DNA from 3 places in the Marinifilum sp. genome. Region 3 is predicted to be linked to each of the others. Evidence: riboswitches for the same ligand, from Rfam matches in the RefSeq annotation. Region 3 holds a riboswitch; each other region holds the start of a gene.
The links. Region 3 has a riboswitch for cobalamin ahead of ACO05S_RS02045 (ABC transporter substrate-binding protein). Riboswitches for the same ligand answer to the same signal wherever they lie in the genome.

Region 1: another riboswitch for cobalamin. It lies ahead of ACO05S_RS08770 (TonB-dependent receptor); the one in region 3 lies ahead of ACO05S_RS02045 (ABC transporter substrate-binding protein).
Region 2: another riboswitch for cobalamin. It lies ahead of ACO05S_RS04070 (TonB-dependent receptor); the one in region 3 lies ahead of ACO05S_RS02045 (ABC transporter substrate-binding protein).

What each region holds. Positions count from the first base shown of each region.
Region 1 is NZ_OZ246019.1:2,181,804-2,188,817, reverse strand. Features, by position in the region: gene ACO05S_RS08775 (KamA family radical SAM protein) at 95-1,372, shown strand; cobalamin riboswitch at 2,205-2,414, shown strand; gene ACO05S_RS08770 (TonB-dependent receptor) at 2,758-4,773, shown strand; gene ACO05S_RS08765 (DUF5074 domain-containing protein) at 4,770-5,933, shown strand; gene ACO05S_RS08760 (PKD-like domain-containing protein) at 5,945-7,014, shown strand, end outside.
Region 2 is NZ_OZ246019.1:1,054,321-1,061,334, forward strand. Features, by position in the region: gene ACO05S_RS04045 (3-oxoacid CoA-transferase subunit A) at 1-343, shown strand, start outside; gene ACO05S_RS04050 (3-oxoacid CoA-transferase subunit B) at 337-990, shown strand; gene ACO05S_RS04055 (aspartate aminotransferase family protein) at 1,010-2,356, shown strand; gene pcaF (3-oxoadipyl-CoA thiolase) at 2,447-3,652, shown strand; gene ACO05S_RS04065 (RNA methyltransferase) at 3,657-4,127, opposite strand; cobalamin riboswitch at 4,293-4,510, shown strand; gene ACO05S_RS04070 (TonB-dependent receptor) at 4,606-6,867, shown strand; gene ACO05S_RS04075 (sirohydrochlorin cobaltochelatase) at 6,930-7,014, shown strand, end outside.
Region 3 is NZ_OZ246019.1:521,832-528,845, reverse strand. Features, by position in the region: gene ACO05S_RS02070 (LruC domain-containing protein) at 1-350, shown strand, start outside; gene ACO05S_RS02065 (hypothetical protein) at 531-1,157, shown strand; gene ACO05S_RS02060 (hypothetical protein) at 1,716-2,069, opposite strand; gene ACO05S_RS02055 (T9SS C-terminal target domain-containing protein) at 2,275-2,874, opposite strand; gene ACO05S_RS02050 (hypothetical protein) at 3,238-4,251, shown strand; cobalamin riboswitch at 4,311-4,447, shown strand; gene ACO05S_RS02045 (ABC transporter substrate-binding protein) at 4,535-5,716, shown strand; gene ACO05S_RS02040 (iron chelate uptake ABC transporter family permease subunit) at 5,720-6,772, shown strand; gene ACO05S_RS02035 (ABC transporter ATP-binding protein) at 6,765-7,014, shown strand, end outside.

The sequences.
Region 1 (7,014 bases), 1.7 Mb from region 3:
CTAATAGCTTGTTTGTTAATAGAATAATTGCAACTAGGGGGCAATCGTTTTCAATAATCGATGGCTGCTAAAACATTAAACTGGATATTAGCCTATGAAGTATAGAGCTTACACACTGAAGACCTTTAAAAAAATTCCTCAGATTAGTAACCTGAGCGACGAACAAATTTTTGACATTGAAGTTGTTGGAGAGGTTCTTCCTTTTAAAGCAAATAATTACGTTGTAGATGAATTGATTAATTGGGATAAGTTCGAAAATGATCCGATTTTCATCCTTACTTTCCCTCAAAAAGATATGCTTTCGGCCGAACATTACAACAGAATGGCTGAATTGGTAAGAAGTGGTGCTTCAAGACCTGAAATCACAAAAGCTGCCAACCAAATTAGAATGGAGTTGAACCCTAATCCGGCAGGACAGGTACACAATGTTCCTGAACTTAACGGAGAAAAATTAGTTGGCATTCAGCACAAATACGACGAAACCATGTTGTTTTTCCCATCGCAGGGACAAACTTGTCATGCATACTGCACTTTCTGTTTTCGTTGGCCGCAATTTACAGGTATTGATGAGCTGAAATTTGCCATGAAGCAGGTGGATTTAATCATTGAGTATTTGCGTCAAAACCCGTCAATTACTGATTTGTTGTTTACAGGCGGCGATCCAATGGTGATGAAATCAAAGGTATTCGAACAATATATCGATGCGATTATTGCTGCTGACATTCCAAATCTTAAAACAATCAGAATTGGTACAAAAACATTAGCTTACTGGCCATATCGTTACACCAGCGATGATGATGCCGGGCAATTGTTGGATGTGTTCAAAAAGATTCATGATAATGGATTGAACCTTTCTGTAATGGCACACTTTAATCATATCAACGAAATGAGCAGCCAAGCTGTAGAGCAAGCTGTGAAAAATATTCGAGCTACAGGTGCGGTAATTCGTACTCAATCTCCATTAATGAAACACTTGAACTTTGATGCCGACATGTGGGCTCGCATGTGGAGAAAACAGGTAGACTGGGGAATGATTCCTTACTACATGTTTATTGCTCGTGAAACAGGTGCTCAAGAATACTTTGCCGTTACTTTGGAAGAGGCTTGGAATATATTCCGTAGAGCCTACTCTCAAGTTAGTGGTGTTTGTCGTACAGTTCGCGGACCAAGTATGTCGGCCAACCCCGGAAAAGTTCAGGTTTCCGGTATCAGCGAAATCAACGGAGAAAAGGTTTATGTTTTGAACTTTATTCAAGGAAGAAACTCCGACTGGGTTGGACGTCCATTCTTTGCAAAATATGATCCTAAAGCACTTTGGTTAGATGATTTGAAACCAGCTTTCGCTGATAAATTTTTCTACGAAGAGGCTTAAACCATCAAGATATTATATTTCAAGTTCTAGACCTGTCAGTTTCTGATGGGTCTTTTTTTTGAATTCAATATCAATTATTACCATCCCACAAGTCATGCTCTGACTGTCATCAAGCGGTAAATGTCAGGCTATGACTCGAAAAACACAACCTGCTTTCTGTCTTACATCTTCGAAACCTGGTTCCCGGCAGTAAACCATTGATACCCTCACTCCAGTGAGAGCATCAACCACAAAAAGAAGAACCATCCCACAAGTCATGCTCTGACTATTACCAAGCTGTAAATGTCAGGCTATGACTCGAAAACACAACCTACTTTCTATCTTACATCTTCGAAACCTGGTTCCCCGCAGTAAACCATTGATACCCTCACTCCAGTGAGAGCATCAACCACAAAAAGAAGAACCATCCCACTAGTCATGCTATGACTATCACCAAGCTGTTAATGTCAGGGTATGACTCGAAAACACCACCTGCTAACCGCGCCAATCTCCAGGAAATATCAACCACAAAAAAACACCATGCCCCAAGTTATGCTCTGACTATCACCAAGCTGTAAATGTCAGGATATGACTCGAAAACACCACCTGCATTCTGTCTTACATCTTCGAAACCTGGTTCCCCGCAGTAAACCATTGATACCCTCACTCCAGTGAGAGCATCAAACACAAAAAGAAGAACCATCCCCCAAGTCATGCTCTGACTGTCACCAAGCTGTAAATGTCAGGGTATGATTCTAAAAATGAAACTGGTATCAGAATTTTTAGTCTGATGTTATAAAACAATACCCACAGATATTTGATAAATTTCCTTTGGATTTGATTTAATAATAAATACTTTTGCCACCACAAAGGTTTTTCACTTTTACCGCTAAAAGTGTAAAATTAAAAGGGAATGCCGTGAGATTCGGCAACAGTTCCCGCTGCTGTAAGTTCCATTCCTTAGGGAAAAATTACTTAATATCCTACGCCACTGGTTAATTCAACCGGGAAGGCTTTTAAGTATGGAATAAGTCAGAAGACCTGCCTTTGTTGACAATAGATTTTGCAGTCTACGGGGATATGGACGATAATCAACTATAATATCAGGTTTTCACTGGCTTTTCATACATGCGTTAGAAAACATGACTGTTATCTGTAAAATCTATAATTTATTTAAGATGATTATGATTTGTAAAGAACAGGCATGTATACAAAACAAGCAAGCAATTCAAGCATAGGATTAATGCTAAAATCCTTTCCTACAGTTCATCTATCGATAATAGGCAGAACATGTATTCAAACATATCATTCTAAAAATGAAGCAAACAACCTCATTCCTAAAGGCTTAAACAACACAAGCCTAATCGTTAAACTAAAGATTCGCTCTATCTCTTTTAAATAAAACCATGAACAAATTCCTAAAAATTAGTTTGATTGCAATCTTTATTCTTAAGCTCAGTCATACAGCCACTTCGCAAACGAAAGTAGATACAAGCAAAGTATACAATCTTCATGAAGTTAATGTTGTCCGAGACAAAGTTCAGAATGAAATTATTCCTGTTCAAGTTTTATCAGGCAAGAAGCTTAAAAGTCTTAATGCTCACTCTGTTGCAGATGCTATCAGATATTTTTCCGGTATTCAAATAAAGGACTATGGTGGTATTGGTGGATTGAAAACCGTTAATGTTAGGAGTATGGGAAGTCATCATGTTGGTGTTTTTTATGATGGCATTCAAATTGGGAATGCTCAAAATGGCATTGTCGATCTTGGCAGGTTCTCTTTAGATAATATGGAAGCAATCTCCATTTACAATGGACAGAAAAGTGCTCTTTTCCAGCCTGCGAAAAACTATGCTTCAGCAAGTGCTTTATTCTTAAGAACCAAGACTCCGATCTTTAAGGATTCGAAAACAAATCATCTAAACGTAGGATTCAAAACCGGATCTTTTGACTTGTATAACCCGAGTGTGTTGTGGGAACACAAACTCAATGATAAAATAAGCTGTTCTTTCAACACTGAATATATGTATACATCCGGAAAATACAAATTTACCTATGCAAAAAAAGATGGATACAAAACCACTGAAACCAGAAAAAACGGCGATGTTAAAATGATACGTGTTGAAGGAAGTTTATTCGGTAAAATTAAGAGTGGAAACTGGAAAACAAAACTGTATCTATATGATTCAGAACGCGGATATCCAGGTGCTTCCGTCAGAGAAGAACCTGGTAAATTCAGACATCAGGACAGACAGTGGGACAATAATTTTTTTATTCAGGGATCCTTTAAGAAAAAGCTGACAACCAATTACAGCCTATTGTTGAATGCCAAATATGCTTATGACTATATGCACTATTTGTCAGATCCCAGATTAGATGTTTCTACCATGTATGTGAATAATCACTACAAACAACAAGAAGCATATTTCTCTGCTGCTCAACTCTACAGTGTAAATGATTTGTGGAGTGTTTCTCTGGCAAGCGATATACAATACAATACCCTTGATGCCGATTTAATCAATTTTGTCTACCCTGAAAGATATACCTACTTGAATGCTCTGGCCAGTTCTATCTGTTTTACAAGATTAAAAGTTCAAGGAAGTTTACTACATACAAGGGTTATAAATTCAACAAAAGTTGAGGGGGGAAAAGCGAAAAACATGAGTGAATTTACTCCAACGCTAGTATTCTCCTATCAACCTTTCTCTGAAAACAATTTTCATATTCGAGCTTTTTACAAACGAGTTTTCAGATTGCCCACATTTAATGATTTGTACTACACTTTTATCGGGAATAAAAATCTGAATCCGGAATTTACCACACAGTATAACATTGGAGCAACCTATCATAAGTTATTCGAATCAGGATTGATAAAAAGCATTAAACTTAAAGTAGATGCCTACTACAACGAGGTAGAAGATAAAATCATTGCCATGCCCACCTCAAATCAATTTAGATGGACAATGATTAATCTGGGAGAAGTTGAAATTAGGGGCATTGATGCTTCTATTTCTACAATGTTCAAGTTCAGAGATGTTTCTATAAATACACTATTAAATTATACCTATCAAAAAGCACAAGACTTTACAGATAGAAGCAGTGAGTGGTACGGTGGGCAAATTCCTTACATCCCTTGGCACAGTGGATCGGTAGTTTCTAACATTAGTCATAAAGGTTGGGGGCTAAACTATAGCTTCATCTATACAGGTGAAAGATATGAAGCTGTTGCAAATATAAAAGAAAATTATGCTCAGCCATGGTACACTCATGATCTGTCCATTTCTAAAGAGATCCAATTCAGTAAATATTCTTTACGATTAACCGGAGAAGTAAACAATTTACTAGACCAACAATATGAGGTGGTTCAGTGTTATCCAATGCCAGGAACCAATGTCAAACTTAAATTCAATCTTATCTTATGAGAAAAGCCTATACAAAATTTTCTATTTTGTTGCTAATGGTGGCAGTATTTCTTGCATCCTGCCGAAAGGACGAAGAGATAATTAGCCCAACCGAAACTGAAATCACTACACCCGAAGAGTCTGGTCCCATAAAAGGCTTTTTCCTCTTAAACGAAGGAAATATGGGGAGCAATAAAGCAACATTGGATTACTTCGATTATGAAACCGGAAAATACCACAAAAATATATATGCGGATAGAAATCCAGGTGTAGCAAGAGAACTTGGTGATGTAGGCAACGACATTCAAATTTATGGAGACAAGTTATACGCCATTATCAACTGTTCGCATTTTGTTGAGGTAATGGATGTACGTAGCGTGAAGCATATCAAAGCTGTATCCATTCCCAATTGTCGTTATATCACTTTTAAAGGTAAATATGCCTATGTTAGCTCTTATGCCGGCCCTGTAAAAATTGATCCCAATGCTCGTCTTGGGTATGTTGCCAAAATGGATACTACCAACCTAACGGTTCTTGATACCTGCGTGGTGGGATATCAACCAGACGAAATGGTAATTGTTGGTAATAAACTGTACGTAGCCAATTCTGGCGGCTACAGGGTTCCCAACTACGACAGCACAGTTTCAGTAATTGATTTAGATAGCTTTAAGGAGATCAAGAAAATTGAGGTTGGCATTAACCTACACCGATTGGAACTCGACAAGTATGGCAACATCTGGGTGTCATCACGCGGTGACTATTACGATACTCCTTCAAAAACCTTTGTAATCGATTCGCATACGGATATCGTTACTGATAAATTCGATTTGTTACCCAATAGCAACATGACTCTCTGTGGTGATTCCCTTTACATTTACAGCACAGAGTGGAGCTACCTAACAAACAGCAATACCATAACTTATGCCATTATGAATGTTAAAAGCAAACGTGTTGTCACACGAAACTTTATTAAAGACGGAACCGACAAAAAAATTAAAATACCATATGGCCTTATGGTGAATCCTGAAAGTGGTGAATTCTTCGTTACAGATGCCAAAGACTATGTGACACCAGGAACACTCCACTGTTTTACCAGTGACGGAATTAGAAAATGGTCTGTAACCACCGGCGATATTCCTGCTCACATGGTATTCACCCATAAAGCAGTAATAAACAACTAAATTTTTAAATAATGAAAACAACAATTCTAAAGGGCGTGCTATTGCTACTATGTGGCATGGTACTTTGTTTGCACTCATGTAGTGATGATGACGATGTGGAAATATTAGCTCCTACCATTGGATTGGAGGGAGATAGTGTAAGCTTTAAGGTTAAAATAGGGAAAACCTTAAACATTTCACCTTTCTACAAATTTGCTGAAGATGCGGTATTTGCATGGAAAATTGACGGAAAAATTGTGAGTACTTCTCCAACTCTTGAATACGAAGCCGAAGAGCTTGGAGATAAGTTCTTAACACTGGATGTGGTGAACAGTGTGGGATCAGCATTCCTGGAAATGAAAATTGCTGTAGTGGATCTTGTTTTACCACAGATTTCTATCAACATTCCTAAAAATGGTTTCACCATTGTAAAAGGATCTAATTTAGATTTAAAACCGAATGTCGAAAATGGTGATCAATCAACTTATTCATGGACAATTGATGGACAAGAAAAGGCAACTAGCAAAGATTATTCATTTTCTTCAACTGAGCTTGGTGAATTTAAACTAACCATTAAGGCTACCAATGAGGATGGATCTGATCAGCTAAGTATTCCAATTAAGGTATGCAATGCTGAAGATTTGCCTTTCTCCTGGGTATTCGATCAAACTGAATACAATATGTCATCTGGCAGAACTATCAGGCTAATGGCTTATGATATTAGCAATGCTCTAGGTGGTGAGTTTATTTGGACCGTGGATGGTGAAGAAAAACAAAAAGGTGATCAGGAATGGTACGCTTTCTCTAGCAGCGAACAAGGTAAACACTCCGTTTCTGTTAGCATGAAAAACGACTATGCACAAGTTACGCAAAACCTTATCGTTAATGTTTGTGCTCCTGAAGGAACTTATAAACGAAAAGCTTCTTCGGCAAATTCCAAAAATTGGAACCAAGTATATAGCTTTTTACCAGCTCCCGGACAGTTTGTAAACGAACATTATACTGTGTATACAAATGAAGAAGCTGCACAATATGCTGAGGATCGATTAGAAAAAAATGCATATGTTTCGTTAGGCGGATTTGGAGGTAGCATTGTTGTAGG
Region 2 (7,014 bases), 530 kb from region 3:
TTCGGTGGATACGCCCTTGGCCAAAGGCAAAGAATCCCGAATTTTTGATGGTATTGAATATGTGCTGGAAAGAGGTATTAAAGCTGATTTTTCGTTGGTAAAATGCCAACTGGCCGATCGTTATGGCAATTTAACCTATCATGCGACCGCGCGTAATTTTGGACCAATCATGTGTACTGCTGCCAAAACAAGCATTGTTCAGGCTAGAAAGATTGTAGATGCAGGTGTAATAGATCCAGAAATCGTGATAACACCAGGAATTTTTGTGAATCATATTGTTGAAGTTTCACAGCCAGCCAATGAATCTGATTTGGTGGCACAAAAACTTACATATCCATGGTAGCAAATGAAATAAAAATTGGTTGGAGCAAGACCGAAATGGCTCAAAATGTAGCCATGGACATTCCTGATGGCTCTTATGTGAATCTGGGGATTGGAATGCCCGAAATGGTGGCCGACTTTGTTCCCGAAGGTCGTGAACTCATCTATCAGACTGAAAATGGATTGCTTGGAATGGGGGCTGTTCCAATGGCCGGACAAGAAGATCCTGAATTAATAAATGCTGGTAAAAAATCGGTTACTGCCATACCTGGAGCATGCTTCTTTCATCATGCCGATAGCTTTACAATGATTAGAGGAGGACACATAGATGTATGCGTTTTGGGTGCGATGCAAATCTCTAAAGATGGGGATTTGGCGAACTGGTCGACAGGTGCTGCCAATGCCATACCGGCTGTAGGTGGAGCAATGGATTTGGTTGCAGGTGTAAAAAGGATTCTTGTGATTACAAAGCACAACACCAAAGATGGCAAACCCAAAATCCTAAATCAATGTAGCTATCCATTAACGGGAAAAGCGGTAGTTGAAACCATTTATACAAATCTGGCCATTATCGATGTAAAAAAAGAAGGACTTTTTGTTAGAAAACTAGCTCCGAATGTGGATTTTGAATATTTACAGGAACATACCGAAGCCAAATTATTTCAATAATCTAAACGCTGAAATCATCATGAAAAATGGGAATAATGTAAATTATAAATCAAGTCTGGAACTGTATAAGAGAGCCAAAAAAGTAATTACTGGTGGTGTAAGCAGAAATACTATTTTCCGTCGTCCCCACCCTTTTTATGTGGCGCAGGCAAAAGGCAGCTATGTAACAGATATCGATGGTAATACCAGAATAGATTTCGCCAATAATATGGCTTCATTGATTCATGGTCACTCCCACCCTGTAATTGTTGATGCCGTTACCGAACAGATGCAAAATGGTACTGCTTATACACTAGGAAGTGAAGTGGAAGTGGAATTTGGCGAGTTATTGGTTGAAAGAAATAAGGAGTTCGAGAAAATTAGGTTTGTGAACTCTGGTACCGAGGCAGTAATGTCCATGATAAAAGCAGCCCGTGCTTATACGGGCCATCCTAAAATTGCAAAGGCTGAAGGAGCCTATCACGGCACTTACGATTTTGCAGAAATCAGTCAGATTGCTGAACCTCACAATTGGGGAGATATCGATAAGCCCAATTCGGTTCCGGTAACCTTTGGCACTCCTGAAAATGTAAAAAAGGATGTAATTGTATTTCCATATAATGATATTGAGAGAACGATTAATTTACTCGAAGCCAATAAAGATGAATTGGCCTGTGTGTTAATCGATCCGGTTTCGCACCGGGTTGGCATGTTTCCTATTGAAGAAGAATTTTTGGTGGCAATCTACAATTGGACCAGAAAGAATAAGGTGCTTTTGGTATTCGACGAAGTAGTAACCTATCGTGTAACTTATAGTGGTGCTCAGCATTTATATCCGGTTAAGCCTGACATGACTGCGCTTGGAAAAATTATAGGTGGCGGTTTTCCAGTTGGGGCCATTGCTGGAGATGCAAAAATAATGAAGGTGTTCGATCCAACACAAAAAGTAATTAAACAACCACATTCAGGTACTTTCTCGGCCAATCCTGTTACCATGATTGCTGGAAAAGTAGCCATGCAGTTATACGACAGGAAAGCTGTAGATGATATCAATAGAATGGCAGAAATTGCTAAAAAACAAATTCGTGAAGCCATCCAGTTAGCCGATGTTCCTGTTGTGATTACAGGTGGTGGATCAATGTTTCGTTTCCATTTTCGTCACAAAGATCCTCGTAATTATCGAGAAACTTATCAGGCACCAGATGAAAGAAAGGTAATTGTTGACCTTCTGGATTATCTATTCCTTCACGAGAATTTGATTCTGATCAATACCTTTGCTTGTATGTTTGCCACTACCATTACGCAAGTAGAAGTGGATCGTCTATCTCAATCCATGTACAATGGATTTAAGAAATACAAAGCCGAAATCCATCACTTTGCCAAATAAATAGAAAGTATAAAGTGGTAAGTATAAAGTGATCAAAAATAATTTAAGCATAGGTCGAACTCACATTCACTAGGCTCCAAAAGCAACCATATGATGACAAATGTTTATATCTGCGATGCCATAAGAACACCTGTAGGAAAATATTCAGGATCATTAGCTTCGATTCGAACCGATGATTTGGCAGCAATTCCTTTAAAAGCCTTAATGGACAGAAATCCCGATATGGATTGGAACGCCATTGATGATGTTTTAATGGGCTGTGCCAATCAGGCGGGTGAAGACAACCGAAATGTAGCTCGTATGGCTACTCTTTTGGCTGGTTTTCCTGAAATAGTTTCGGCAGTCACCATTAATCGTTTGTGCGGATCGGGAATGGATGCTATTGGAAGTGCTGCAAGAGCCATAAAAGCAGGAGAAGCGCATGTTATGATTGCCGGAGGTGTAGAAAGCATGTCAAGAGCTCCTTTTGTGATGGGAAAAGCCGAAACAGCTTTTGGTCGTACTCAAAAACTGGAAGATACAACAATCGGTTGGCGATTTGTGAATAAAAAGCTTGACCAATTGTATGGTACCGAAGGAATGATTCAAACGGCACAAAATATTGCAGATGATTTTAATATCAGTCGTGAGGATCAAGACAAATTTGCCCGATGGAGTCAGGAGAAAGCTCAAATAGCTCAGGAAAATGGAAGTTTGGCTCACGAGATTGTTCCAGTTGAAATACCACAGCGAAAAGCCGAACCAATCCTCTTCTCTACCGACGAGCATCCCCGACTTTCCTCATTGGAGAAACTGGCCAGTTTAAAATCCATTTCAGGACCAAATGGAAGTATAACAGCAGGAAATGCTTCGGGAGTAAATGATGGTGCTGCAGCAATTTTATTGGCTTCCGAAGAAGCTGTAAAAAGGTACAAACTAACTCCTAAAGTGAAGATATTGGGCATGGCCACTGCTGGTGTTCTGCCTCGAATTATGGGTATGGGACCAGTAAGCGCCACACAAAAAGTGCTTAAACTAACGGGACTCCAACTTGATGATATGGACATTATTGAACTAAATGAAGCATTTGCTGCCCAATCGCTTGGTTGTACTCGTGAACTGGGTCTTGCTGATGATGATCCTCGTATTAATCCTTTGGGAGGCGCTATTGCCTTAGGTCATCCGCTTGGAATGAGTGGAGCCCGCATCACTACATCGGCTTATTATCAGCTCATCAACTCCGATGCTAAATATGCACTTTGCACCATGTGTATTGGAGTTGGACAGGGAATTGCTATTGTACTAGAAAAAGTCTAGAAAATCAATATAAAGTCTTGCCAAGCTTAGTTTTTAGATTTCTATCGTACATGATGATGCTACCTGCTGCAGATACATTTATACTTAAACGAGTATCAAACTTTACCAGGTGATGCGATTTTTCGATTGCAGTTTTGGTTAAGCCATTGTCTTCGGCTCCTAAAAGATACACACAACGACGTGGATGCTTGAATTCTTCCAATTCTACAGCCTTATCATCAAGCTCCACTCCCACCAAAACAGCTCCTTTAGGCAGATGAGCATAAAAATCATCGAAATTATCGTAATGGAAATATGGCATAGCTCCCGTTGCTTTATGTGTATCACAGGCTTGCTTTGCATAGCGTTTACCAACAGTAAATATAAAGCTAGCGCCCATATTCTGGGCTGAACGCCACAACACACCTAAGTTCTCGGGTGTTTTTCCGTTCTGTATACCAATACCAAAAAATCCTTGTTCTAATGTATCTATCATTTGTATTCTGATTTGCGGCAGTAAATATAGAAGTTTATCGGGGAATAGTTCATGAGAGAAATACAGAATCGAACATCTATTTTGTCTCAGCACGCTTTCAACAAAAAAATGCTCCTTAACACAAGTATTGACTCCAGTTCTATTTTTCTTATCAATAAAAAATAATACATTTGCAACGCTTTTGGTGCTCGATTTGCAATCAGCAAATTGGGTTAAAAGGGAATCCGGTGTAATTCCGGAACAGTACCCGCTACTGTAAATCCCATTAATGCTTAGGCATTAATTTTTTCTTAACAGTCATTATCCACTGTCCCGATATTTGGGGATGGGAAGGAGTTAAGAATAGGGAAAGTCAGGAAACCTGCCAACAGTTATTGTTTAATTATTGCTTCCGGGAAAAGAAGTTAATGATGGTTGGTTTTATTTTCAGAATACATTTACCTCATTTGTTCCAGGAATGCATTAGTAAATTTTTACTATGCATAAGTTTTTTTGCATGATGTTAATGCAGATAGTATGTTTTTCCGCATTCTCACAAAAAATTAGCCTTAGTGGCAAGGTGTACAATAACAAAACCAATGAAGGTATTGATTTTGCCTACCTTTATTTGGATGGTTTAAATGTTACCACAACTACTAATAATGGCGGTTTATATAGATTTGATGAACTTAAAAAAGGATCATATATTCTTTCTGTTTCGGTTTTGGGTTACGAAAAATTCAGTCAAACGATCACATTAGATACTGATCCTTATAGCTTTAATATTGCACTTCAACCAAAATCATTTTGCATAGCACCTGTGGTTGTAACAGGAACGGGAACTCATCACAAAATTGATAATACCCCTGTACAAACCGAAATAATTACCAAATCTGATATTACAGATCTTTCGGGAAGAAATATTGAAGAGATCATTTCTGGCATTTCTTCCTCAATAGATTATACCAGAAGCTCTATGGGTTCTAATATCAAGATAAATGGTTTGGGAAGAGACTATGTTCTAGTTCTTGTAAACGGAAAAAGACTTACTGGTGGTGTTGGTGGTTATACCGATTTGAGTCGAATTAACTCAGACGATATTGAGCAAATCGAAGTTGTTAAGGGTGCCTCATCTACACTGTATGGATCAGATGCCATTGCTGGTGTAATCAATATCATCACCAAAAAATTAAAAGGCAAAACAAGCGTGAACTCTAGTTCCAGACTGGGTGCTTATGGAGAATTTAAACAACTAAACAGCTTTGGTTTTAGCAAAGGAAAACTATCGGGGAAAACCACTTTTAATTACAAACAGAAGGCAGGATATCAGCTGAATTCAATGAAGTATAACAACAAATGGGAATCTAATCATGATTTGCCTTTTTTGGTTCATACCTTCTACAAACCAGTAAACAAAAGTAAAGCATATACCATTAGCCAGCTTTTAGAGTACGAGGTAAATCAAAAATTGAGTTTAAATATGGATTTGTCCTGGTACGAAAAAACACTGTACTTTCCATTCAGGGCGCAAATGCACAACTATTACTACAACGACAGGGCTGTATCACTTGGAGGCAAGTACAAACTTAATAAGAATGATTACCTAAGTTTCAGTATTGATGCAGATAACTATTTGTATTATACCGAATATCCATACAAATACAACGAAACCTATATTACGGATTCAGATGTGATTAAGAAAACCTACTATCCGGGCGATCGATTCAAAAATTCGGATGAGGTGAATGTGATTTTACAATGTAAAGGGGTTTTAGGGCTAAACGACAGGCACAAATTGATTTTTGGAAGCGAAGTTAAAGGCGAATACCTCGAAGCCAAATACCGACTAAGCACACCTAATGTAAACTCCTACACTTACTCATTGTATACTCAGGATGAGATGAAACTTAGCAAAAAGTTTGATTTGGTTGTGGGCATTAGAAGTATTTATCATGATAAATCAGGTTTTGCACTAACTCCCAAATTAACCATGATGTATAAAGAGGCTAATTTCACTCACAGGTTTACATACTCAAATGGTTACAAGAGCCCTACTCTAAGAGAATTATACTATTACTATGAAAGTAATCGCATGGGCATGTATCGATTGTACCTTGGAAACGAGGATCTAAAAGCTCAAAAATCACATTATTTAGCTTTATCCAGTGAATTTAGTGCAAATAAGTTTAAAACTGGCTTAAGTGTATACCTGAATCGCCTATACGACAAAATCGATTACAAAATTATTCCCACAACCTACGATCACTCGCGAAGAGGAATTGAAGAAAGCAAAAAGCGCTACAATATTGATGATGCAAGAACTTTTGGTGCAGATTGGCACTTTAGCTACCCAATATTTTCGCAACTCATTTTTAATGGAAGCTACAGCTATGTGTATGCCAGAAATCTAACACAGGACATTAGATTAAATGGTATTTCGGAACACAGTGCTACCTGGAAACTTTCATGGACTGAGAGATGGAAGAAGAAGAAGTTGAATATCAACTTATCTGGTGTTTATAAATCTAACCGATTCTATTTGGAAGAAGACCTTGAGCGTAGTTACGCTGACGCCTATCAACTTTGGAAACTAACATCAAACTTTAGTTTCAGGCAGTGGAGAAACTATAAAATAAGAATCACGGCTGGTATCGACAACTTGTTCAACTATACAGATAACAGGCCATATGGCTCTCATTACGGCACATTAAATCCAGGAAGAACGCTCTTTATAGGATTAGATGTAGATTTTAGTAAATAATCACGAATTCACATTTGAATTCAACTAACAAAATCAATATTAACAAAAACAAAAAAATCAAAATGAATTTAATTAAAAGATCAGCTATCGCTTTATGTACATTGGCAATGGTTTTCACCGGATGTAGTGACGACGACAATGATGACA
Region 3 (7,014 bases):
TCGATGATTTTGGAACTCCTCCATATAATCCATTCATCATAATTAATAAGAACAGGGGTAGTGAAATTCACATGCCAAATTATGCTCCTACCGATTTGGCTGATCCATCTATATTTGGTACTTATGACGATGATGGAGATATAAATACAGGAAAATACTACATCTCGGATCAATACTTGCCATGGGCAATTAATTTGCCAGTAAACTTTGATTATCCAATCGAGAAGAGGAGTATATTAAATGCTTATAATCATTTTGATACCTGGGCTAGCAGTAATGGAGAACAAAGGAAAGACTGGTATTTGGATGAAAGTGGGTATAGAAATTCGAACAATATTTATTCCAAATAATCTTTAAACAAATAGTAGAAAGGAAGAGGCTGTCTTAAAAGTAGATTTATGTGTTGGTGAGTTGAGTGTTTGAAAAATCTTACAGATACCTACCCGAATACAAAATCCTTTTAAGACAACCTCTTTTTTTTTGGTCATAATGTTGAATTTTATTTATAATTAAATGTCTACACCAAACTTATGAAACTAAATATTCTAATTGCCGGCCTAATATTAATTGGGCATCCTCTTTTGGCACAGGAAAGCAAAACTACAAGTCACAATCTTTATATTGGTTTATCTAATGCGCTGGGAAACTTTTATGGAGGTGATATCTCATTAGATTACATTCACAACAACAAACTTTCATTCCATTTTACCTATCATCGATTTGAAAGAAAAGATCCGGCTTTGCCGAACGACTACAGTGGAGGATTGGTTGACTTATTTACATTTGGTGAAAATTATCCCAACGAGAGGCTGGAATCTATAGCTTTTTTGGGAGGAATGGTTTTTCCATACAAGGGAAGCAAGAAGGGAAGGTGGAATCTTAGAGCTGGATTTGCATATTCGAAGTTTAGAAAACCATTTGATTACAAGAAGGTCGATTCCGGAGTAATAGGAAATCTTTTTGTTGGAAATTATAATTGGCAATTCAGCAAAGCTGAAAGTATGAGCCTTATTCTAAAACCTGAATTGGAAATTGCTTTTTTCAGACATTTTGGAATAGGAATTCATACCAATCTGATTTATAACAAAGATGCATTTATTGTAGGCCTAGGAGTCTGTTTGAAATTTGGTTTTGTGAGGGGGAAACTGGCAAATTAAGGTCAACAAAAAAGGACGGTAACCACTCCGTCCTTCTTCATATTCACTTTAAAACCTGAACTTTCCATGGAAAATTCAGCTGCAATATATGAATAAAACTTATATCGACAAATAGAATAATTAATAATAATTAAACTGAAAGTAGCTTAAGTTGTTGGAAACTAATTTTATGGGAGAAATTGGCTTAGGCGAAATTTAGAGAGGATATAAATACAAAAGAGGATGGTAACCACTCCATCCTCTTCTATCTATTCACTTTAAACCTTAAATTAAAAACGGAAATCGTTTTGCATGTTCTACGCCACATGTTTCAAAAAGGTTTTAAAAAAAGTTTTATTTTTACACATTCCAAATTAATTAATGCTTGTAGTCTTATCAGATCTCTAGTATGCATGCACATTTTCAATTTATTCTAAAGTCGATATTTTTATTTATTTCCCCCAAAAGTTAAGGCTCATAATTGAGCAGGTATAAGTCTGTTAATGTCGTGATATTTTTAGGGATTAAAAAAGGTCGCAGAAATACTCTACGACCCAAGCAGTATAATACTAAGAGTTCTTATGACTCTTTGTTAGTTTCTTTTTTGATATCAGCTTTTGCTTCTGATTTGTGATTGCAAGTACAAGATTCCTTGTCGCATTTAGAGTTGCAAGTTCCTTCTTTGCATTCACACTTGCCAGTATTTTTGTCTTTACAACATTCGCCTTTGTGCTCAGCACTGGCTTCGGCAGAACACTCTGTTTTTGCACCGTGAGTACATCCATTGGCACATCCTTTTTTAAGATCCGCAGTGGTTTCAGTTTTTTCTTTACAACAACAAGCTTTGTCCTCTGAATTAGCTGTTTTGGTTTTGTTTCCGCAAGAGCTTAATACGAAACCGCAGATAGCGATTACAAATAATAGTTTTTTCATTTTTCTGATCTATTTAAATTAAGGGAGCTTGAAGATATCTTTTATAGGTGTGATTTGCAAATCAAGCAGTATGATTAGATCGGCAGGAAGTAAATTTTCGATTCTGAAATAAATAAAAAAAGTGTATCTCTAGTTTTTAAGGGATACACTTATTAAAAATTTTTGATTTATAAGCATCATCTGGTCACTGGAACCACTTTGCTCACTATTTTCTGAAGGCATAGTTGTATTCTTTATTATTCGAGATTAAACGTACTTTATATTCTCCTTCAGGTAGAGCTGTAACATTAAACTTTTTTGAGAAAGTTGGAGCGGAAGTATATGACTGATCAAAAACTTCGTTACCAAATTCGTCTGTAATCGACAGGTTGAATTTTTTGTTTTCGAAAGAAAGGAAACTTACAAATAGATTGTTTTTTTCTGACCTAAATAAAGTTCTTTCATTTAGCGGATTGTTTTTTTCTACTTTTAGCTTACTTCCTTCTACACTAAACTCTTTTTCGATTCTTTTTTCTGCACCTGTTAATACGATTTTGTAAAGGCCATCTTCCAAATACGAGAAATCAAAAAGTTTTTGATCGGTTGTAGTACTTTTTACTTTTTTTGAGTAGTACAAGTTCCCATCATTGTCATAAATTCTCATCTTTAATTCAGTCTCTGTTGGATTGATGATGGATACAATAGATAAATCGGTATCCAAGTAGGTGTTAATTTTAATTTTACCAGTGGCAAAGCTTGAACTTGCGCCTAAGAATAGTATTACTCCTAATACGATTCCTTTTAGATTTACATTTTTTGTTCTCATTGTAATAAGATTTAATAATTAAATGTTAATAAAATCAGCTCTTGTTTTTTCTCTCATGCTGACATTGTAAATCTATGGATTATTAAGAGAAATAATCTAAATAAAATCTTCGAAAAGTAGAAAAATAACAAAAAAAAGAACTTCCAACGGTTGCGGAAAGCCCCGAAATTGTTTGCGTTACATTGGTTTAATAAAGAAATTTGTCATTAATAACATGTATTTTTCGTTTTTGGTATTTATGATAACGTTTACGGAGTTTGGCAAAAAGCGGCAAAACGTCATTTTTTTGCTTGATCTGATAAAGAACAGATAAAAATTGATTGAAAATACGGGTATGGAAATAGTCAATTAAAGCTATTTTTGATGCAAAATATAAATATGAGCTATCAAAACTTAATCGACTTTTCTGTTCATCCTTCCGATATAGAAAGATTTGATAATAGATGGGAGGGATTAAAAGAATACATTAACCAACGAAAGCTTGATGGAGTGGAGTTGTTAATAGGATATGATCACCCATCAGATGAAATTCCCCGAGAAATTGTAAAATCAATTCATTTGCCTTTTTGGCTCACATGGTTAGATGTTTGGCGAAAAGGAGAGAAAGCGGTAAAAAGTTATTTTCCTGAAGTAAAGCCTGAATACTTGAAATTCTATTGTGGAGGTAGAAATGCCGCAGAAATGGTACAAACGCAAAAAGAAATGTGGGAGTATGCTAGCTTATTTCATCCATCACATGCGGTTATTCATGCTGCTCATATTGAATTGGATCATACTTTTACTCGTGATTATACTTATAGAAACATTGAAGTTTGCTCCTGCTTAGCCGAAATGTTGAATAGAACGGCAAAAGAGTTTAAGCATGGTGAGCCTCCTGTTAGCATTGCAATTGAAAATTTGTGGTGGCCAGGTTTGGATCTGTTATTTCCTGCTGAGATAGATGATTTTGCAGCAAGGCTGGAGTTCAGTAATTGGAATATTCTACTTGATACAGGACATTTAATGAATACAAATCCTGCGCTGCGTTGCGAGGATGAGGCAATCGATTTTGTGTTGGATAGAATATCAAGATTGTCGAAAGGTGTGCAAGATAAAATTAAAAGTTTACACTTGAATTGTAGTTTGTCGGGAGAATATCAGTTACAACAAATACAAAATGGTTTTCCTGAGAATTGGGAAAAATTAACTCATCCCGAAAAATATTTGGCAGCTCGTAATCATGTTTTGCAAATCGATCAGCATTTGCCTTTTAAAACCGAACGGGTAAAAGATATTATTACAGAAATTCAACCTGAGATAGTGGTTCACGAACTTATCACAAAAAGTTTGGATGAATTCACAGAAAAATTAGAAGTACAGCAAAACAGTTTGAAGTAGATAAACAAAATCAAATTCTATAAGTGATGCTAAAACTTCATGAAGTTTCAAAATATTGCATAGCTTTGCAGCAATTGGGTTTCTAGCTATTTAGAATGAAAAGGGAATTTGGTGTGAATCCAAAGCTGTCCCCGCAGCCGTAATCCTTCCTTGAAAGAGGGTAAGTCGGAATACCTGCCCGGTTGATAACTTATTTCGTGACTTCGGGGAACTGAGTAACGAGAGTATGATTTTTGAGAATTGTATTTTCTGATTATCCTTCCCCACAATAACTTGTGGAAAAATGAACTTATTAAAAAAGATCGGCCTAAACTTGTTGCTCCTTACTGTTTTAGGTTTTGTTGCATGCCAATCGGGAGAGCAAAAAAAGCAAACTTCAAAGAATTCGAAACCCAGTGCTGTTGATACGTCCTTTTATCAGCAAACAAAACTGAAATACGCAAAAGGATTCGAAATCAAGATTCTTGAGAATAATTTAAAGGAGATAATTGTTTGGGATCCATGGAATCCTGGTAAGATTTTTCAGAAATATTATTTAAAAAACAGAGGAGAGGAGGTACCGAATATTCCTACAGACGGATTGTTGGTAGAAGTTCCCGTTAAAAGCATTGCAGCCTTATCAAGTACTCAAATTGGGATTTTAAAGTTTCTGAAAGTGGATGATAAAATTGTTGCCGTTTCTTTGCCTGATAGGATATATGATCAAGATCTCGATAAAAAATCGAAAGAAGGAAAAATTCAAGCTGTTGGTCATGCTGAGACTCTGAATTTTGAAAAGATTGTTGAACTTGATCCTGATTTGGTTATGGTTGCTGGATTTATGAAGATTACGGAAAAAGAAACCAAATTAATGCAAGCTGGATTGCCTGTTGCTTATAATATCGAATGGATGGAATCTTCCCCTTTGGCTCGTGCCGAATGGGCAAAGTTTATTGCTGCCTTTTTTAATAAGGAGGCCGAAGCCAATCAGTATTTCGAGAAAATTGATAAAAACTACAACGATTTAAAAGCTTTGGTTACGAATGCAGAAACTGGACCTAGCATATTGTCTGGCTATAATTTTAAAGGAACTTGGTATATGCCGGGTGGGCAATCGTACATGGCACAATTGTTACGCGATGGTAAAGCTGATTATTATTGGTTTTCTGACAGTAGCAGAGGTAGTATGCCTTTAAGTTTTGAGACAGTGTTTGACAAGCAACATGACGCAGATATATGGTTTGGGCCGGGACAATGTAGAACAATGGAAGACCTTTCTGGTTTGGATAAAAGATATAGCTTGTTTAAACCCTTTAAAACCAAACAAGTTTATTGCTATACCAAAAGGATGAAGGAGAGTGGGGCAAATGATTGGTATGAATCTGGAGTGATGCAACCTGACATTGTATTTAAGGATGTGATAAAGATTTTACATCCTGAATTGTTGCCTAATTACGAATTGCATTTTTTCCAAAAATTGAAGTAAGATATGATTTCGCAAAAAGGGAAACTTGTATCGATATTATTTGGCGCATTGTGCCTTCTTATCATTGGACTTTTACTTTTGGATTTGATTTTTGGTTCGGTGAATATTCCTTTCGAAAAAGTATTTGCCATTTTAGCAGGTGGAGATGTTAAAAATTCCTGGAACTACATTGTAATTAACTTTAGATTACCGAAAGCATTAACAGCGATTTTTGTTGGTGCCGGACTGTCGGTAACGGGTTTAATGATGCAAACCTTGTTTCGAAATCCATTAGCCGGACCTTTTGTATTGGGAATTAGCTCTGGTGCAAGTTTGGGAGTTGCTCTTATGGTAATGACTTCGGCTATTGTACCTGCCTTTTTTGGTGTTGTTTCAGGATTCCTTGGAAGTTGGGCTCTTGTAGTTGCTGCAGTAGCAGGTGCATCCTTGGTGTTTTTATTGGTAGCACTTGCTTCAATTCGTATATCAGATAGTGTATCCCTTTTAATTATTGGTATCATGTTTGGCAGTATTACAGGTGCAATAGTTAATATACTGCAATATTTTAGCGATCCTGAGCAAATACAAAGTTTCATTGTATGGACATTTGGATCGTTGGCCGGAGTAGGTTGGACAGAAATGAAAGTAATGGGGCCAATTGTGTTTGCAGGCTTAATTTTGGCTTTTTTTCTGATAAAACCAATGGATGCCTTACTACTAGGAGAGAATTATGCTCGCGGCGTGGGAATATCAGTAAGAAAGGTAAGAATAGCCGTAATTATAAGTACAGCGCTTATTGCTGGTACTTTAACTGCATTTACAGGTCCAATTGCTTTTATTGGAGTTGCGATTCCTCATATTGCACGCTCCATTTTTCGAACGGCAAGTCATAAAGTTTTAATGCCGGCAGTAGTTTTGATTGGAGCGGCCATCATGTTAATATGTGATATTTTTTCTCAATTACCAGGCAACCAGAGTACATTACCAATTAACTCGGTAACCGCACTATTTGGAGGACCAGTTGTAATTTGGGTCATTGTTAGAAGTAGAAATGTAAAAGCATCTTTTGGTGGATAGAATAGATATGAAAGAGGTGAATGAAAATCAAAATATTCTGGTAACAAAGGATTTATCCATTGGCTACAAACAGTCAAAGAAGGATGTGCTGTGTTTGCTTTCTGATATCAACCTTACCATACGCAGAGGAGAAATGGTTTGTTTACTTGGGCCAAACGGAGCTGGAAAATCAACCTTAATGCGAACAATTGCCGGTATACAAGCACCATTGGCAGGCAAAACTTTAGTAGAAGGAGTTCCAA